Regions from separate parts of the Mesorhizobium sp. 128a genome, predicted to be linked through region 1. Evidence: riboswitches for the same ligand, from Rfam matches in the RefSeq annotation. Region 1 holds a riboswitch; each other region holds the start of a gene.
The links. Region 1 has a riboswitch for cobalamin ahead of metE (5-methyltetrahydropteroyltriglutamate--homocysteine S-methyltransferase). Riboswitches for the same ligand answer to the same signal wherever they lie in the genome.
Positions count from the first base shown of each region.

Region 1 (5,836 bases):
TAAGATGGAGTTCGGCAGCCATCGGGTACATTGCAATGGCCAGCAACTCCATCTAGGCCCACTCGAGTACAACATGCTACGTCACTTGATGGAAAATCCTGGCAAGGTCTGCAGCCGCCACGAACTTGTTAGCGCGGCCTGGCCCGCCAACATCCATGTCGGCGCGCGCACCGTGGATGTCCATGTCAGCCGACTGAGAAAGGCACTCTCCCCCCACAACGTCATCCGAACTATACGCTCGGCGGGTTATGCTCTCGAAGAGCAGGAAATCTGAATTGACGATCGTGTCCTCGTGTGTGGTGTAACTCGGCGGAGCAAAAGCTGCTCGCGAGCGCGCCCTCGATAGCGCTGTAGCGAGCGAGCGGCTTTGCGGTGGTCATAGGCGCTTCCGATCGGGTCTGACTGCGACAACCGCCCTGTACCGGAATGGCTACCGATGAGCGACGACATGGTGAACCTGCACGCTCGTGGAGAATACACTCGACGCCGAACTCTTGGGTGAGAGGATCTGGTACAAGCCAGCAGTTAGAGGCTCTGGCGAATGCGGGTCATCGACAACTTCCACACGCAGGGTTAAAGCGGCATTATGTGACGACGCTCTGGGTTAGGTTCAGCGGACTCGACGCTCGGCTTGCTGAAGATGCGCTCTGGGTCAAGGCAGCGTCATTCGATGGGTGTACAGATCGCGGGTCGGAGCAAGAACCGGACCCTCGAATAAGTGCCCATCAGCGCGCACCGCTTCTGCGGCGTTCTGACCAAACGAGACATGCTCGACGCGGCGCCTGGCGCCGGCACTCAGTTCTAACCACTCCACTGCACTCTATGCCGCCGTCCACCGGGCGCGGCATAGACATTTGCTAGGCCGCCTTCGGCGCGTCTCTTTGAGAACGCGCGGCTTTGACCATGTTGACGAGTGCGGGACGGACTTCCTCCCATCGACGTGTCTTCAAACCGCAATCGGGGTTGACCCAAATCTGACTGTCGCAAAGGCGCTGGCGCGCTTGAGAGAGCAGGCTGGTCATCTCATCGACTCCCGGCACCCGCGGTGAGTGGATATCATAGATGCCCGGTCCAATCTCGTTCGGATATTTAAAGCGTCGGAAGGCGTCGAGCAATTCCATCTGCGAGCGAGAGGTTTCGATGGAGATCACATCGGCATCCATCGCCGCGATCGCGTCTATGATGTCATTGAATTCGGAGTAGCACATGTGCGTGTGGATCTGGGTCACATCGTACACGCCCGTCGAAGCCAGCCGAAAGCATTCGACAGCCCATTCGAGGTAATGCTTCGACTCGGATTTGCGCAGCGGCAAGCCCTCGCGCAGCGCAGCTTCGTCGATCTGAATCACCTTGGCGCCGGCGCTTTCGAGATCACCTACCTCGCCGCGAAGGGCGAGCGCGATCTGACGACAGACGACCGAGCGCGCAAGATCGTCGCGTACAAAGGACCAGTTCAGAATCGTCACGGGGCCGGTGAGCATGCCTTTGACAGGTTTGTCTGTCAGCGATTGAGCGTATCGCCACCAGCGCACCGTCATGGGATTGGGCCGCGATACGTCACCAAAGATGATCGGGGGGCGCACACAGCGCGACCCGTAGCTCTGTACCCAGGCATGCTGCGTGAAGGCAAAGCCGGAAAGCTGCTCGCCGAAATATTGCACCATGTCGTTTCGTTCAAACTCGCCATGCACCAGCACGTCCAGCCCGATCTCCTCCTGCCAACGGATGGCTGCTTCGATCTCCTTCCTCAGGAATTCCTCATAGTCGACATAGCTCAGTTCTCCCTTTGCATGGGCCGCACGCGCATTACGAATCTCGGGTGTTTGCGGGAAAGAGCCGATCGTCGTAGTCGGGAAATCCGGCAAGCAGAGCCTTTCGTCCTGAAGCCTGGAGCGTTCAGAGAATTCGCTGTTCCTCCGCGTCATACCTTCGTCAACAAAGGCGAGGCGTCCTTCGACCAGCGGATCATGGACCTTCGGAGACGTCAAACGCGCGGCGGCTGCTTGGGTCGAAGACTCCAGCTCTGCCGCAACCGCCTCCCGGCCTTCGGACAAGGCCCGGGCGATCGTGGTCAGTTCGTCCATCTTCTGTGCCGCGAATGCGAGCCATGACTTTACGTCCCGGTCGATCGTGGTTTCCAGTTCGAGGTCGATCGGCACGTGCAGAAGCGAGCACGAAGGCGCGATCTCCACTCGCTCCAGCGGCCAGCCGGCGACGACCGGCTTGATCCGGTCAAGCATGGGGCGCAGGTTTGCGCGCCAGACGTTGCGACCGTCGATCAGGCCAAGCGAAAGCACCAGGTGTTTTGGCGCAAGCCGGCCCACTGCCTCCAATTGTTCGGGTGCACGTGCAAGGTCGAGATGCAGGCCCGCCACAGGAAGCGAAATTGCGGTCTCGAGATTGCCATCTAGGCCGCCGAAGTAGGTGGCGAGCATGATCTTTAGCTCCGGCGCCGCTTTCGAAAGGCGGTCATAGGCAAAGTTGAACGCGTCTTGCTCGTTTGGAATGAGGTCGAGCACAAGCGCCGGCTCATCGATCTGCACCCAGTCGGCGCCCGCGAGTTTCAGTCGACGTAGCAGCAGCTCGTAAACGGGCAGCAGCCGCGGCAGCAGCGAAACAGGGTTGAAGTCCCGGGTGGGCGACTTGGCGAGCTTGAGGAAGGTGACGGGCCCAAGGATGGCCGGGCGAGTGTGAATGCCCAACGCTCTGGCATCAAGGAAGTGATCCAATGGCTTTGACGACGATAGGGCAAAGGCTTGATCATCGGCGAGCTCGGGGACCATGTAGTGGTAATTGGTGTCGAACCACTTTGTCATTTCCAGCGCTGTCACGGCCTGACTGTGATTGGTCTGCCCGCCACCGCCAGCTTCTCCTTGGCTGCCCCGCGCCATGGCAAAATAGGTGTCGAGCGAGATTTCCCCCTCGTTCCAGCCATAGCGTGGCGGGATCGCGCCGACCATTGTTGCCGTGTCGAGCACATGATCGTAGAGCGAGAAGTCGTTGGACGGGATCTTTGTCACGCCGCGTTCGCGTTGTTCAATCCAGTTCGCGACACGCAGCGCCCGCGCCGTTTCGAGAAGGTCGGCGGCGGAACATTTTCGCGACCAATAGGCTTCAAGCGCGCGCTTTAGCTCGCGACAGCGCCCAATGCGCGGCACGCCAAGCGTGGCTACAGGAACTTTGTGACAGAGAGACATACCATACCCCGATGATTGGGGCGTGGATGCAAAGCAGACGTTGGCAAGCAGACGAGCCGGTTGCTACGCCCACCGAGACACCCCGCCCGTGGACCTTGTTCGCCGAGGCAGGTTTCCTGGCTCGCGGGTCAACACCTCAGCCCGTCTTCCCGAGGCTATTGACCTCAGTGACATGAGTGGGCTTGGCTCACCGCTTACAGTTGCGGGGGCAGCGACGGCATCTTCACCGGCTTCCCTCTTAGCTCTGTTGCGGACGAACCGCATCAGAGAACCATCGACTACTTACATTCCCCGGAGAGGACATTGCTGTCAACCACATAAACAAATCTTTGTATCGTGATCCGACTGGTACGATAGTTGCCAGGAGTCGGGTGATCGCGACCGTCCTTTCGGCCGGTAGCCTGCTCAATTTCTTTGCCAAGCGTGTGGAGCGAACTGTCGCAGGTTCCAGACTGCGAACTGACAGGGGTTGACTCCGATCATGCTGCAAGGAACATTTCCGATATACTCGAACTGAGCTTAGTCAGAGGGCAATCATGCTCGAATTGCGCACTCGGTGACGCGCGCGGAACGGATCTGCCCGCCGGTCGACTGGCATCAAGACCATGCTCGACCTCAGCCCGAGCAACATCGCTCATCCGGTCGAACGACAGCGAGGACAGTTTTCGGCCAGCCCCGGTCGGCCAGCAATGCGAGATGCTTGACCCGGCACTCACCCGAGCCGCAAACGACCACCATTATGGAAGCAATGCGTTATGGAAGCACCTGCGCTTTGGCGTCGGCACCTCGATGACACGTTCGAGTTCCTCAATCATATACACAAAAGCTCGAGCCAGCAGGAAATCTGTCGCCATCTGATTTCCTATGCCGAGCGGTTTGGCGCCAGAAACGTGTTGGCAGGACCGATCCCGCCGCCGCGTGCCTTGAGACGCGAGCAGATTTCCCATGTGCTGCTTGACGCTTGGCCACAGCAATGGTCGGAGCGCTATTTCTCCAACGGCTACCTTTATCGCGACCCCACCATTCGGCTTGTGAATCGTGGGGCCACGCCCTTCAGGTGGAGCGAGATCAATCAAGTTGTGCCGGTTTGTTTCCTTCGGCCGACGGATCATTGCGGAGGCAACTGAGTTTAATCTACGCGACGGCTTCACGATTCCGTTCGCGACATTGAACGGACAGGCGGTTGGATTTTCCGTTGCCGGGGAGAAGCTCGAGCCGGATCCGCACGACCGTCTCGCCTTTCAGTTCGTCGCCGCCTGCGCCTTCGGTTGCGCGGCCGTTCTGGCAGATGGAAAACGAGCCTCGAAACCGGTGCGTCTGTCACCTCGACAACAGGACGTCCTGCGCTGGGTTGCCGAAGGCCGCACCGTCGACAAGATCGCTGATCGCCTGAACATCAGCCGCAACACCGCAGATACGCATCTGCGATTGGTGCGCGAGAGGCTCGGTGTGACAAACAACGTGCATGCAGTCACGAAAGCTTTCCGCCTGGGGCTGATCAGCTAGCCTCCCGCCATTGCGTGATGCCGCAACGGTCCACGATGAACCGGCGGTTCGTCAACCGATCATCGGTGATCGATGAATGGGTCGGACTTGGTAGTCAAGGTGTTTTGGCTGACCGCTCTTACCATGCTTCTACCGCGCGACAGACGATCCAGCCCGACCGAAGTTGGGTACCTTAGCGACCCAAGGGCAAAACTGATCACAACGTTGGACGATGCTGGACGATCTTCGGCGATCTCGAGGAGATCGCGTCGATGGCCGTCATTGGGTTTTCAGGTTTTCCCCATTCCTTGAGCACGAAGCTCGGTCTTGGCGAGAGCTTTGAGCATGCTGCCGTATGGCCCGCAAATGCGAGTGTGGGAAAAGGCGAGGAACGCGGCGGAGGCGGCGGAGAAACCTTCGCGAAGACTTGGTCCGGGTGCGCACAGGCCAACCAGTTGTTCGACGCGCCGAGTGATGAATGGCTGGCGTTTCCGCAGCAGGAAGAGATTGCGGTCAAGATCGCGAGCAGCACGGAATGACCCGGTGTGTGGGACGAAAAAGGCTCGCGAGTGTTAGAATGCTCTTTCGAATGGAAAAACGTGCGACAGAGAAAGGCGCCAGATCGAGGCGTGGATCGCGTCCAAAAAGAAGATCGCCGACGATCCTGCCGGTCGTTGGACCTTGTGTCAGTCCGAGATGGCCGTGACCGAACGCATAAATGATATGCTCGCTGGGACCAGACCGGCCAATGACCGGCAGGCTGTCCGGCGTAGCTGGCCGATGACCACTCCATTCTGTCCTCCCCTCTTCCACGACATCTGGAAGATAGAGCTTCGCGAGCTTTAGCAGAGCCTTGGATCGCTCGAAATTTGGCATGGCCGTCAGACCGCCGAACTCTGCCGCCCCGCCGATCCGCAAACCAACAGAGAGCGGTGTCGCCACAAATTTTCGCTCTGCGAATATCACTTCGCGCTCAAGCGTGACCCCAGGCGAAGTAATGGTCGTGTTGTAACCGCGCTCGCTCTCAAGAAGCACACGGTCCCCCAATTGCCTGGCAAGCTTTGCTGACCAGGCGCCGGCTGCAATGACGACCTTTGTCGCCCCCAGTGTTCTACCGCCGTTCAGCGTGATCTCCGCACCGTCGCTAGTTGGAA
Region 1 is NZ_JBSPKY010000037.1:7,836-13,671, forward strand. It holds gene ACWTU9_RS31735 (winged helix-turn-helix domain-containing protein) at 1-274, shown strand, start outside; gene metE (5-methyltetrahydropteroyltriglutamate--homocysteine S-methyltransferase) at 858-3,197, opposite strand; cobalamin riboswitch at 3,287-3,488, opposite strand; gene ACWTU9_RS31745 (autoinducer binding domain-containing protein) at 3,953-4,324, shown strand; gene ACWTU9_RS31750 (LuxR C-terminal-related transcriptional regulator) at 4,275-4,703, shown strand; gene ACWTU9_RS31755 (hypothetical protein) at 4,955-5,221, shown strand; gene ACWTU9_RS31760 (NAD(P)/FAD-dependent oxidoreductase) at 5,196-5,836, opposite strand, start outside.

Region 2 (5,836 bases), on a different contig from region 1:
AAGCCGAAATATTTGCCGTTCGAAAGGTCGAGAACGACGGCCTCGCCATCGAACGATTCGAAAACGATTTCCTTGCTCGCCACCGCGTAGACCCGCTGCTGCATCGCTTCTTCCCCGCCGCAGCCGCCCGGAACAGGCCGCTCATGTTACACGATTTGCCGGGCTCCCCTGAAACTGCGTCTAACCAGTTGGTCTTTCTTTGGCAAGTCAAGGCCCAGCGAGGACGGCCAGGGTGGCGGCGTTGTCAGTTCGATCAGGCCTCGATTTCGAGCGCCGACAGCGGTTTCGAGCAGCAGGCAAGGATGAAGCCGTCCTCGATCTCATGGTCGAGGATGCCGCCATTGTGGCTCATCTCGACAGCGCCGGAGACCTTCTTCACCTTGCAGGTGCCGCACAGGCCGAACTCGCAGGCGGCTGGTATCCGCACGCCAGAGGCGCGCGCCGTCTGCAGCACGGTCTGGCCAGCGACGCAGGCGGCGTCGACCTCCGAAAGCGAGAAGCGGATCGGTGTCACGGCTTCGACAGGAACAGCGGTGCCGTCTTCAGCTGGTGAGGCAAACGGCGCTGGGACTTCCTCCACCGCAGGCGCGGCAAAACTCTCCTGATGATATTTCGTCATATCGAAGCCGGCGGCATCCAACATGCCGCGCACGGCGCGCATGAACGGATCGGGGCCGCAGCAAAAGATCTCGCGTTCGCGGAAATCGGGCGCCAGCAGCGGCAGCCGGATCGCGTCGATGCGGCCCATATGACCGTACCAGCCTTCACGGCTCGAGCGTTCCTCGATCATGAAGCCGAGCGACAGGCCGGGCATATGGCCGCCGAGCAGTTCGAGTTCCTTGCGGAAGATGATCTCTTCGGCACGCCGCGCGCAGTTGACGAAGCCCACATCCGTCCATGGCGCGCAATCGTTCAGCCAGCGCAGCATCGACATCATCGGCGTCACGCCGGAGCCGGCAGAAATGAACAGATATTTTGCCGCCGGGTGGCTGTGCAACGAAAAATCGCCGGCCGGTCCATAGGCCTTGACGTGCGAGCCGGGCACCAGATGGTCGAACATCCAGCGTGTGCCGATGCTGCCGGCCTGTGCCTTCACCGTCACCGCGATCGAAAACGGCCGCGACGGCGAGGATGACAGCGTGTAGGTGCGCATCAGCGGCCCGTCCGGTGTCGGCAGCTCCAGCGTCACGAACTGGCCCGGCTTGTAGCGGAACCAGGTCTGGTTGTCGGAGCGGAAGGTGAAGGTCTTGACGTCAGGCGCCTCGTCGCTGACGCCGATCACTTCCAGCACCTGCAGCTTGTCGTTCCACGGCGCCATCTGGTCGAGATGGCGATAGAGCCCAAGATCCGTCATCGCATTCATCCCTCAAGTCCTTTTGCTCTGCTCATGTCATGATCCCAAAACCGCGAAACACTTTTGGGCGACATGAGCTCACGCCACGCTGCGCAGCGCCGGCCGGCCGCCTTCGGCAAGACGGGGACCGATGAAGCCCGCGTACCATTCGACGAATTGGATCACGCCACCCTCGTGCAGCTCCGAATAGGGGCCCGGCTCATAGGCCGGCGACAGGATGCCGAAGGCGTTTTCCTCGACGATGCGGCGGTCCTGGTCGTTGGTCTCGGTCCAGACATGCGTGAGCTCTTCAAGGCTGTAATCGACGCCCTCGATCGCATCCTTGTGTACCAGCCACTTGGTTGTCACCGCGGTTTCGGTGGCGCTGATCGGCAGCACGCGGAAGGTCACGGCATGGTCGATCAGGATGTGGTTCCAGGTCGTCGGATAGTGGTAATGCATCAAGGTGCCGATGCGATCGGCGGCAACGGTGTCGGAAAGGTTCTTCGTCACCGCGCGCTTTCCCGTCATCGTATAGCTGACGGCATCGCGCAGCAGCGGCGCGCGGGTGGCGCGATATTGTCCGGCCGGATCGATGCGGAACTTGCTCGGCAGGCCCGCCGCCTCACATTTTGCCCAGTGCGCCACCATCTCCGGGTCGCTGTCTGCGCCCTGCACACCGGTCACGGTCGGCGCTTCCGGAAATGTCTTGCACAGTTCGGGATGGTTGCCGGCGCAGTGATAACACTCGCGGTTGTTTTCCCAGACCAGCTTCCAGTTGCCCTTCTCGATGATCGTGCTCTCGAAGGCGACCTTGGCTTCATTCAGCCGGTGCGGCTTGAGGTACGGTTCGATCATGGCCCGCATCGGCGCGAAGTCTGCGGGTTCTTTCGCCAGGCAAATGAAGACGTAACCGGCCACACTTTCGCAGGCGACCGGCTTCAGGCCGAACTGGCTCTTGTCGAAACCCTCGGCCATCTGGCGGGCAAACAGCAGTCGGCCATCCAGCTCGTAGGTCCACTGGTGATAGGGGCAGACGAGCTTCGCCGCCGTGCCTTTCTCAGTGTTGCAGACGCGGCTGCCGCGATGACGGCAGGAATTGTGAAAGGCGTTGATGTTGCCCTTCTGGTCGCGGACAAGCACCACCGGATAGTCGCCGATCTGCACGGTGATATAGCTGCCGGGCTTCGGCAGCTCGCAATCATGGCCGATGAACAGCCAGTCGCGATACCAGATCAGCTCCATGTCGAGCTTGAAGTAGTCCGGGTCGGTGTAGAAGGGCTGCTCGAGCGAATAACCTTGCTTACGGCTGTTCAAGAGCCTCTGCATGTCGTTGCGCGCATCCATAGTTCTGTCCTCATGGTTCAAGGACTGAACTTGGTGGTGATGGAGGAAGGATCGGCTGCAGGCCAGCGCGATGCCGGACATGCACTATCCACCTCTTGACCGCCCACCGCGATCAGTCGAGTTCAAGTATCTCGGGCTGGTTTCCGGGCTCTGGAGTTGTCCTGCGGACCATCGCGACACCTTCCCAGGCTTCTCGCCCAGTGGTCTCCCGTTGCGACTTGAACTCCACCACCGTTGCGGGGGCAGCGCCGGATTCTGACCGGCTTCCCAATTCTCCGCTCCGTCGTCACGAAGCGGCACCTGAGATGCGATCATCTAATCACGGCAGCGGTCGCGACATCGGCATGAAAGCGACATCGTCTCCATGCGGCGCGACACGCATCGCATGCGCATAGGCTGGCGACTGCGGGGCCGAAATCCTGATTTGGCGAGCGATCTTTGCTGTTTCGAATCGCCTCTTATCCGGCTCTTGGCCGGGTCAAAAAAGACCAACAGTATCGAAAAGTGACTATTAGCAATTTCTAAAATCGAACCGAACGGTTCGTTTCTGTTGACAATGCGTGCAGGACGGTGTGAACGCTGACGCCCTGACACACTCGGTGAGCCTGATGGCGCTGTTACGTAAGGCTTTGTATTATTTGCATAAAACGAGATGGTAGGCATGCTTACGAAAATTACAAGAGGTGAAGTCATGGCCCAGCCGGAACAACTTCGTGATTGGAAACCAGCCTCTGGCTTTCCCACATCGGGCCTGTCCGAACGACGCGAATTCTCCCACCACACGCCGCTAGACGGACAGACAAACTGGAGTGCTAAAAATGAAAAAGATCATCCTCACTGCCGCCGCCGTTTTGGCCGTCACCGGCAGCGCCTTCGCTAGTAGCGACAATTACGGTTCCAATGGAGCGAACCAGCCCACCGCAGCGGCTGACGGCTCGTATACGGCTTCCATTCAGAAGTCGGCGCCCGTTGATAAGCGGCCCGTCGTTCAGGGCAGCGACCGCAACCTCTTCGGCCATTAACAGCTGATCCCGATCCAAACAAAAAGAGTGGCGGCCCATCCGTCGCTGTTGGGATCTCCAAGAAATTCAGGAGTATTTGAAATGAAAAAGATTATCCTCGCTGCCGCCGCCGTTGTGGCCATTTCCGGCAGCGCTTTCGCCGCCAGTGACAACTATGGTTCGAACGGTGCCAACCAGCCTGCGGTTACGTCGACCGACAGTGGCCACACGGCTTCGGTTGCGAAGTCGGATTCGGCTGCTCAGGCCCCCGCACAGGGCGCCGACCGCAACCTCTTCGGCCGCTAACGGCCGATCGGGATCCGACCTCAGGGTTTTCCAACAACGATCCCGGTCGAACATCGAACAAATCGCAGAGCGGCGGGATAGCCGCTTTGCCGCATGATGAAACTCAGGAGACCTGAAATGAAGAAGATTGCTCTTGCTGCCGCTGCGCTTTTGGTTGCCGCCGGCAGTGCTTACGCCCGCAACGATAATGTCGGCTCCAGCGCCGTCGACAACCAGGCGACCGCCAACGTCGACAACACACGGACGTCGTCGGTTCCGAACACCGGTTCGCCGGTCTACAAGCTGTTGAACTCGTCGGGCGACGTACAGAAATCCGTGCCGCAAGGCAGCGACCGGGACCTCTTCGGCAACCGCTAACAGCCGAAGTTTCCAAAAAAAAGCGGCGGGCCTGGCCCGCCGCTTTTTTTCATGCCGATACGACGAGCCGACTCTCAGGCAGCCTTCACTTCCACCGGCTTGAGCGAGAACGAGTGTCCGTCGGCATCGAAGATGTGCAGGTCGCCGGCATCCGCAGTCAGCCGGAGCTTTGCACCGCGCTTGACCTCGACATTGCCGGGCAGCTTGGTCACCAGCGGCAGGTCGGCGCGGCCGATGTCGATATAGACCAGCTGGACCTCGCCGAGCTGCTCGACATAGTCCACCACGCCTTCGAAGAGATATTCCGTGCCGGTGGCGACCGACAGATCCTCCGGCCGCACGCCGAAGCTGACCGCCGCACCCTTGGCGGACGCCGGCGTTGCGATCGGCACTGTCGCCTTGCGGCCGCCGACATGGCTGACGACGGTCGGGTCGCCCGTCTTGTCGATGGTCGCCGGCAGGATGTTCATGGCCGGCGAGCCGATGAACTGGGCAACGAACAGATTGCCGGGCTTCTTGTAGAGGTCCATCGGCGTGCCGACCTGCTCGATATGGCCGTCCTTCAGCACCACGATGCGGTCGGCCAGCGTCATGGCTTCGACCTGGTCATGGGTGACGTAGATCATGGTCGTGTTGGGCATCGATTCCTTGAGCTTGGCGATTTCGATGCGGGTGGCGACGCGGAGCGCGGCGTCGAGGTTCGACAGCGGCTCGTCGAACAGGAACACCTTCGGGTTGCGCACGATGGCGCGGCCGATGGCGACGCGCTGGCGCTGGCCGCCCGACATCGCCTTGGGCAGACGGTCGAGATATTTGGTCAGTTGCAGGATTTCCGCTGCCTGCCGCACCCTTTTGTCGATCTCGGCCTTGCTTTCCTTGCCGATCTTCATCGAGAACGCCATGTTGTCGTAGACGGTCATGTGCGGATAGAGCGCGTAGGACTGGAACACCATGGCGATGCCGCGCTTCGAAGGCGGCACATCGTTCACGACCTCGCCGGCGATCTTCAGCTCGCCGGAGGTGATCTCCTCAAGCCCGGCGATGGACCTCAGCAAGGTCGACTTGCCGCAGCCCGAAGGGCCGACAAAGACGATGAACTCGCCCGACTTTATGTCGAGGTCGATGCCATGGAGAATGTGCAGATTGCCGTATGATTTCTTCACTTGTCTCAGCGTGACATCGGCCATGATTTCCTCCCAGTGATTTCCCTAGAGAACCCAGATTTCCTCAAGAAATTCCGCTTCGTCAAAACTCAGTCGATACGCCCGAACCAGGCGCCGTAGCCGCCGAGGCGGATGGAGCCTGTGCCGGATTGTCCCGAAAAACCGTGTCCGGCCAAGGGCTGCAGCGCCTGGCCGCCGAGATCGACCTCGGCCGGCCTGCTGCCCAGATTGAAGACGCAGACGATTTGCTCGTTGCCCTCGCGGCGGGTGAAGGCGACGGTGTCGCCCTCGCTTTCGATGAACTCGATGTCGCCTTTGGCCAGCGCCGG
Region 2 is NZ_JBSPKY010000001.1:519,237-525,072, forward strand. It holds gene ACWTU9_RS02350 (PqqD family protein) at 1-104, opposite strand, end outside; gene ACWTU9_RS02355 (2Fe-2S iron-sulfur cluster-binding protein) at 254-1,354, opposite strand; gene ACWTU9_RS02360 (aromatic ring-hydroxylating oxygenase subunit alpha) at 1,433-2,680, opposite strand; cobalamin riboswitch at 2,798-2,999, opposite strand; gene ACWTU9_RS02365 (DUF680 domain-containing protein) at 3,499-3,702, shown strand; gene ACWTU9_RS02370 (DUF680 domain-containing protein) at 3,784-3,987, shown strand; gene ACWTU9_RS02375 (DUF680 domain-containing protein) at 4,105-4,344, shown strand; gene ACWTU9_RS02380 (ABC transporter ATP-binding protein) at 4,419-5,531, opposite strand; gene bglA (beta-galactosidase BglA) at 5,597-5,836, opposite strand, start outside.
Region 2: linked by a shared signal. The riboswitch ahead of ACWTU9_RS02360 (aromatic ring-hydroxylating oxygenase subunit alpha) and the one ahead of metE (5-methyltetrahydropteroyltriglutamate--homocysteine S-methyltransferase) in region 1 are both predicted to bind cobalamin.

Region 3 (5,836 bases), on a different contig from region 1:
GCTTTGCCAGGTCATCCGGATTGGCGATCGAGGGAATGTCGACAATGAAGGTGTCGAAATCGTCATGCTCGTGGTCGAAGGCGCCGTCATGATGCGACTTGCGGTTCTCGATGTCGTCCTCGACGGCGAGGCCGAGGCCGAGCAGCACCGAGGGGTCGACCTTGCCATGCGCGGTCGGCACGATTTTTACGGCCCGGGCGGAGTGCTCATTGATGATGGCGTTGGCGCGGGTCGAACCGGCGGCGTCCATCAAATCGCTCTTCGACAGGATGATCAGGTCGGCGCAGGCGATCTGGTCCTCGAAGACTTCCTCGACCGGATCGTCGTGATCGAGCGTTTCGTCAGCCACGCGTTGCGCCTGAAGCGCGTCCATGTCGTTGGCGACGCGGCCTTCGGCCAGCGCCGGGCCGTCGACCACGGCGATAACGCCGTCGACCGTCACCCGGCTCTTCACGCTGGGCCACTGGAACGCCTGGACCAGCGGCTTGGGCAGAGCCAGGCCCGATGTCTCGATCAGGATGTGGTCGACCTTCGGGGTCAGCGCCAGGATCTGATCGAGCGCCGGCACGAAATCGTCGGCAACGGTGCAACAGATGCAGCCATTGGCCAGTTCGACGATGTTTTCCTCGGGGCAGGTGTCGATGCCGCAGCCTTTCAGGATCTCGCCGTCGATGCCGATGTCGCCGAACTCGTTGACGATGATGGCAATGCGCTTGCCCCCCGCGTTTTCGAGGAGATGGCGGACCAGCGTCGTCTTGCCGGCGCCGAGGAAGCCGGTGACGACAGTGCAGGGAACACGGGAAACGGAAGCGGTCATGGTCAGTCCTTCAGCACGTCGAGGGGCGGGATGCGGGCAACGAGGCCGCGCTTGAGGCTATCGGGCCGGCCGCGCCAGGGCATGAGGCCGTCGGTCGAGGTGGCGAAAAGCTTTGCGCCGGTGACGAGATCGGCGCCGCTGGTCGCGGTCAGATCGCCGAAGACATAGCTCCAGCAGCCATCGCGCAGGATCGCGGCGCTGAGCCGGCGCTTGCAATTGCCGAGGCATTCGACGGTGCGGACGCGGATGTCGTCATCGGATGCGGCGCGGCGCGTGTCGCCGGCCAGCAGTTCGCCGGCGCGGGGATGGGCGTCGGAACCGGTCTCGTCGCGGCAGGAGGCGCAGACGACGACGGTGACGCCCGACAAGGCATCGCTATCGGCGGGCGAAAAATCCGCTGTGCCAGCCGAAAATCTGCTGTTCTGGTCCAAAAACCGGGCTCCTTGCCCGGAAACCCGCCGGGCGATCGGATACTTTGTCTCAGACGGCAGGTCTCCTGGCTCGCGAGTCGTCGCCTTGGTTAGCCGCCTTCCCGGTGTTACCCAGTGGCATTCGGCCTTGGCTCTTCGCTTACAGTTGCGGGGACAGCCGCGGATTTGAGATTTTCACCTCGCACCGCATTCCCTCTTAGCCCCTGCCGTTGCGGGCAAGGGACCGTCTGGAGCGGATTTAGGCTTTTGCGGGCAGCGGTGTCAACGCACGGCTACGACACGGCGATGTCGGCTAAAGGCTGCCCAAGATCGCCGGCCGGCGTGATTTGCATGCTTTCCAGTTCAAGCCAGCCTTGCATCTGCTTCAATTCCTCGAAGAGTTGGGCGACGGTGTCAGGCGGCGCGCCGGGTTCGGCATAGGCGGCGTGGACGCGAAGCACGCTGGCGGGCCGATCGGCCTTGAGGTCGACGCGCGCCACGATCCGGTCGCCCAGCAGGAAGGGCAGGACGTAGTAGCCGTATTGCCGCTTGTCGGCCGGGGTGTAGATCTCGATGCGGTAGTGGAAATCGAAGAGGCGCTCGCTGCGCGAGCGCTCGAAGACGACCGGATCGAACGGAGCCAGCAGGGCGCGGGCCTCGATTTTTCGGGGGATGCGGGCGTCCCGGTGGAAGTAAGCCGGCTTGTCCCAGCCTTCGACGCGCATCGGCAGCAGTTCGCCTAACTCGACCAGTTCCTCCAGCCGGCCCTTCATGTCGGCCGGCGACAGGCGGAAATAGTCGCGCAGGTCGCCGGAGGTCGCGATGCCGTGGGCGCGGGCGGAAATGCGCAGCAATTCGCGGTGTGCGTCCTCCGCTGTCGGCACGGGCATATCGAGGATCGCCTGCGGCAGGACGCGCTCGGGCAGGTCGTAGAAGCGCTCGAAGCCGCGACGGTGGGCGGTGGTGATGCGCCCGGCCCAGAACAGCCATTCAAAGGCGTGCTTGGCGTGGCTCCAGCCCCACCAGCCGCCAGAGCCCTTCTGGCCTTCGAGCGCGGAAGCAGCGATCGGGCCGCGCTCGGCGACCGCGCGGTAGATCTCCTCGATATAGGAGGCATGTTCGCGGCCCCATTTGGCCAGCCCCAGATACATTTCGTCGCCGCTCTCGGCGCGCTGCATGCGCCAGCGCATCAAAGGCCAGGTCTCGACCGGCAGGAACGAGGCCTCGTGCGCCCAGTATTCGAACACGGTGCGCTTGCGGGTGACGGCGGCATTGTCGAGCAAGGCAAGCGGGTAGGGGCCAAGGCGGGAGTAGAGCGGCATGTAGTGGGCGCGCACCACGGCGCTGACGGAATCGATCTGCAAGAGGCCGGTGCGCGAGAGCACGCGGGCGAGGTGGCGGCGGTCCGGTGTGCCGCCTGGGCGCGGGTCGGTAAAACCCTGCGCGCCAAGGGCGATCCGCCTGGCCATGGCGAGCGATATTTTGTCCTTCATCAAGATACCTTTGCCCCTGGTCCTGTTGCCGTATTTTTAGCCGGTGATTCCGGCCATGCTAGCAGGCTTGTGGCGGGAGACATGTCAGGAGACAAAAGTGGAGTAAAAAGTGAAGGAAATCAAACAAGAGCGGATCGGACCAGTTTTTCCCGACCTGCCGTCCAGCACTGCGTTTTGAACAAGGTTTGACTTGCTTCGCCGAAAGCCCTGCGCTAACCCTCGCCGCGTTGCAGCATAGGCACCTAAAACGGTTCAGCGGTTAAACTGTCACGCTTCCGCATTAGGGTTGGTTGCTGTAATCAACGTGGATTGGCCGCCAAGGGAAGCCGCAGCATGAACGCACTGCTCAGTTCGTACCTGCCCATCGTCCTCTTCATCGCCGTGGCGGCGGTCATTGGCCTGGTGCTTATCATAGCGCCGTTCCTGGTGGCCTACCGCAGTCCCGACCCGGAAAAGCTTTCCGCCTATGAGTGCGGCTTCAACTCGTTCGACGATGCCCGCATGAAGTTCGACATCCGCTTCTACCTGGTGTCGATCCTGTTCATCATCTTCGACCTGGAAGTGGCCTTCCTGTTTCCGTGGGCGGTGTCGTTCTCGAAGATCGGCATGCTCGGTTTCTGGTCGATGATGGTGTTTTTGGCGGTGCTGACCATCGGCTTTGCCTATGAATGGAAAAAAGGAGCGCTGGAATGGGATTGAACGACAGTTCCGGTACGCTCGTTGCGCCGAAGCCCAAAGGCCTGATCGACCCCAATACCGGTCGCCCGGTCGGTTCTGACGATCCGTTCTTCCTCGAGATCAACAATGAACTCGCCGACAAGGGCTTTCTGGTCACCTCGACCGAGGCGCTGATCACCTGGGCGCGCAGCGGTTCGCTGATGTTCATGACCTTCGGTCTGGCCTGCTGCGCCGTCGAGATGATCCACACGTCGATGCCGCGCTACGATTCGGAGCGGTTCGGTGTTGCGCCGCGCGCGTCTCCGCGCCAGTCCGACATCATGATCGTCGCCGGCACGCTGACCAACAAGATGGCCCCTGCGCTGCGCAAGGTCTACGACCAGATGCCGGAGCCGCGCTACGTCATCTCGATGGGCTCCTGCGCCAATGGCGGCGGCTATTACCACTATTCCTATTCGGTGGTGCGCGGCTGCGACCGCGTCGTGCCGGTCGACATCTATGTCCCCGGCTGCCCGCCGAGCGCCGAAGCGCTGCTCTACGGCATTCTTCTGCTGCAGAAGAAGATCCGCCGCACCGGCACGATCGAACGGTAAATCCATGGCCGCATCCCTTAGTGAACTGTCGACCTATCTCGGCGAAAAGCTGCCGCATCGCGTCCATGACGCGGTGCCGGCCTATGGCGAACTGACGATCTCGGTCGAGCCCGGCGACCTGATCGACGTGGCGACCTTCCTGCGCGACGATGCGGGCTGTCAGTTCATCTCGATCATCGATGTCTGCGGCGCCGACTACCCGTCGCGCGCCAAGCGCTTCGACGTCGTCTATCATCTGTTGTCGCCGAAGCAGAATTTGCGCATCCGCATCAAGGTCCAGGCCGACGAAGCGACGCTGGTGCCGTCGCTGACATCAGTTTATCCCGGCGCCGACTGGTTCGAGCGCGAGACCTACGATCTCTACGGGGTGCTGTTCTCGGGCCATCCGGATCTGCGCCGCATCCTCACCGACTACGGTTTCGAGGGTCATCCGCTGCGCAAGGATTTTCCGCTGACCGGGTTTGTCGAAGTGCGCTACGACGACGAAGCCAAGCGCGTGATCTATGAGCCTGTCGAGCTGAAGCAGGAATTCCGCAATTTCGATTTTCTTTCCCCGTGGGAAGGCACCGACTACGTGCTGCCCGGGGACGAAAAAGCCAAGACGAATTGAGGCGCCAGAATGGCCGAAACCTCCGTCCGCAATTTTAACATCAACTTCGGACCTCAACACCCTGCGGCGCATGGTGTTTTGAGGTTGGTTCTTGAGTTGGACGGCGAAGTGGTCGACCGCGTAGATCCGCATATCGGCTTGCTCCACCGCGGCACCGAAAAGCTGATCGAGCACAAGACCTATCTGCAGGCGGTGCCCTATCTCGACCGGCTCGATTATTGCGCGCCGATGAACCAGGAGCATGCCTTCGCGCTTGCCGCCGAGCGGCTGCTCGGCATCGAGGTGCCGAAGCGCGGCCAGCTGATCCGCGTGCTCTATTGCGAGATCGGCCGCATCATGTCGCACATCCTCAATGTGACGACGCAGGCGCTCGATATCGGCGCGCTGACGCCGCCGCTGTGGGGCTTCGTCGAACGCGAAAAGCTGATGGTGTTCTATGAGCGGGCCTCGGGTTCGCGCATGCATGCGGCCTATTTCCGTCCGGGCGGCGTCCACCAGGACCTGCCGGCGAAACTGGTCGAGGACATCGGCAAGTGGATCGATCCGTTCCTGAAGTCGCTTGACGATCTCGACAAGCTGCTCACCGGCAACCGCATCTTCAAGCAGCGCAATGTCGATATTGGCACGGTGTCGCTGGCCGATGCCTGGGCCTGGGGTTTTTCGGGCGTCATGGTGCGCGGTTCGGGCGCTGCCTGGGACCTGCGCAAGTCGCAGCCCTATGAGTGCTATTCCGAGATGGATTTCGACATCCCGATCGGTAAGAACGGTGACTGCTACGATCGTTACCTCGTGCGCATGGAAGAAATGCGCCAGTCGGCCAAGATCATGCGTCAGTGCGTCGACCTTCTGCTCGGCAAGGAAAGCACCGGCCCGGTATCGAACCTCGACGGCAAGGTGGTGCCACCCAAGCGCCAGGCCATGAAGCGCTCGATGGAAGCGCTGATCCACCACTTCAAGCTCTACACCGAGGGTTATCGCGTGCCGGCCGGGGAGGTCTATGCGGCGGTCGAGGCGCCGAAGGGCGAGTTCGGCGTCTATCTCGTCTCCGACGGCACCAACAAGCCCTATCGCTGCAAGCTGCGCGCCCCCGGTTTCGCGCATCTGCAAGCCATGGATTTCCTCTGCCGCGGTCACATGCTGGCCGACGTCACCGCCGTTCTCGGCTCCCTCGACATCGTGTTTGGTGAGGTCGATCGCTAAATGTCAGTCCGCCGTCTCGCAGAAGCCAGCGTCCA
Region 3 is NZ_JBSPKY010000022.1:35,114-40,949, forward strand. It holds gene cobW (cobalamin biosynthesis protein CobW) at 1-817, opposite strand, end outside; gene ACWTU9_RS28030 (DUF1636 family protein) at 820-1,248, opposite strand; cobalamin riboswitch at 1,287-1,491, opposite strand; gene ACWTU9_RS28035 (winged helix-turn-helix domain-containing protein) at 1,521-2,720, opposite strand; gene ACWTU9_RS28040 (NADH-quinone oxidoreductase subunit A) at 3,054-3,419, shown strand; gene ACWTU9_RS28045 (NuoB/complex I 20 kDa subunit family protein) at 3,410-3,991, shown strand; gene ACWTU9_RS28050 (NADH-quinone oxidoreductase subunit C) at 3,996-4,601, shown strand; gene ACWTU9_RS28055 (NADH-quinone oxidoreductase subunit D) at 4,611-5,801, shown strand; gene ACWTU9_RS28060 (NADH-quinone oxidoreductase subunit E) at 5,802-5,836, shown strand, end outside.
Region 3: linked by a shared signal. The riboswitch ahead of ACWTU9_RS28030 (DUF1636 family protein) and the one ahead of metE (5-methyltetrahydropteroyltriglutamate--homocysteine S-methyltransferase) in region 1 are both predicted to bind cobalamin.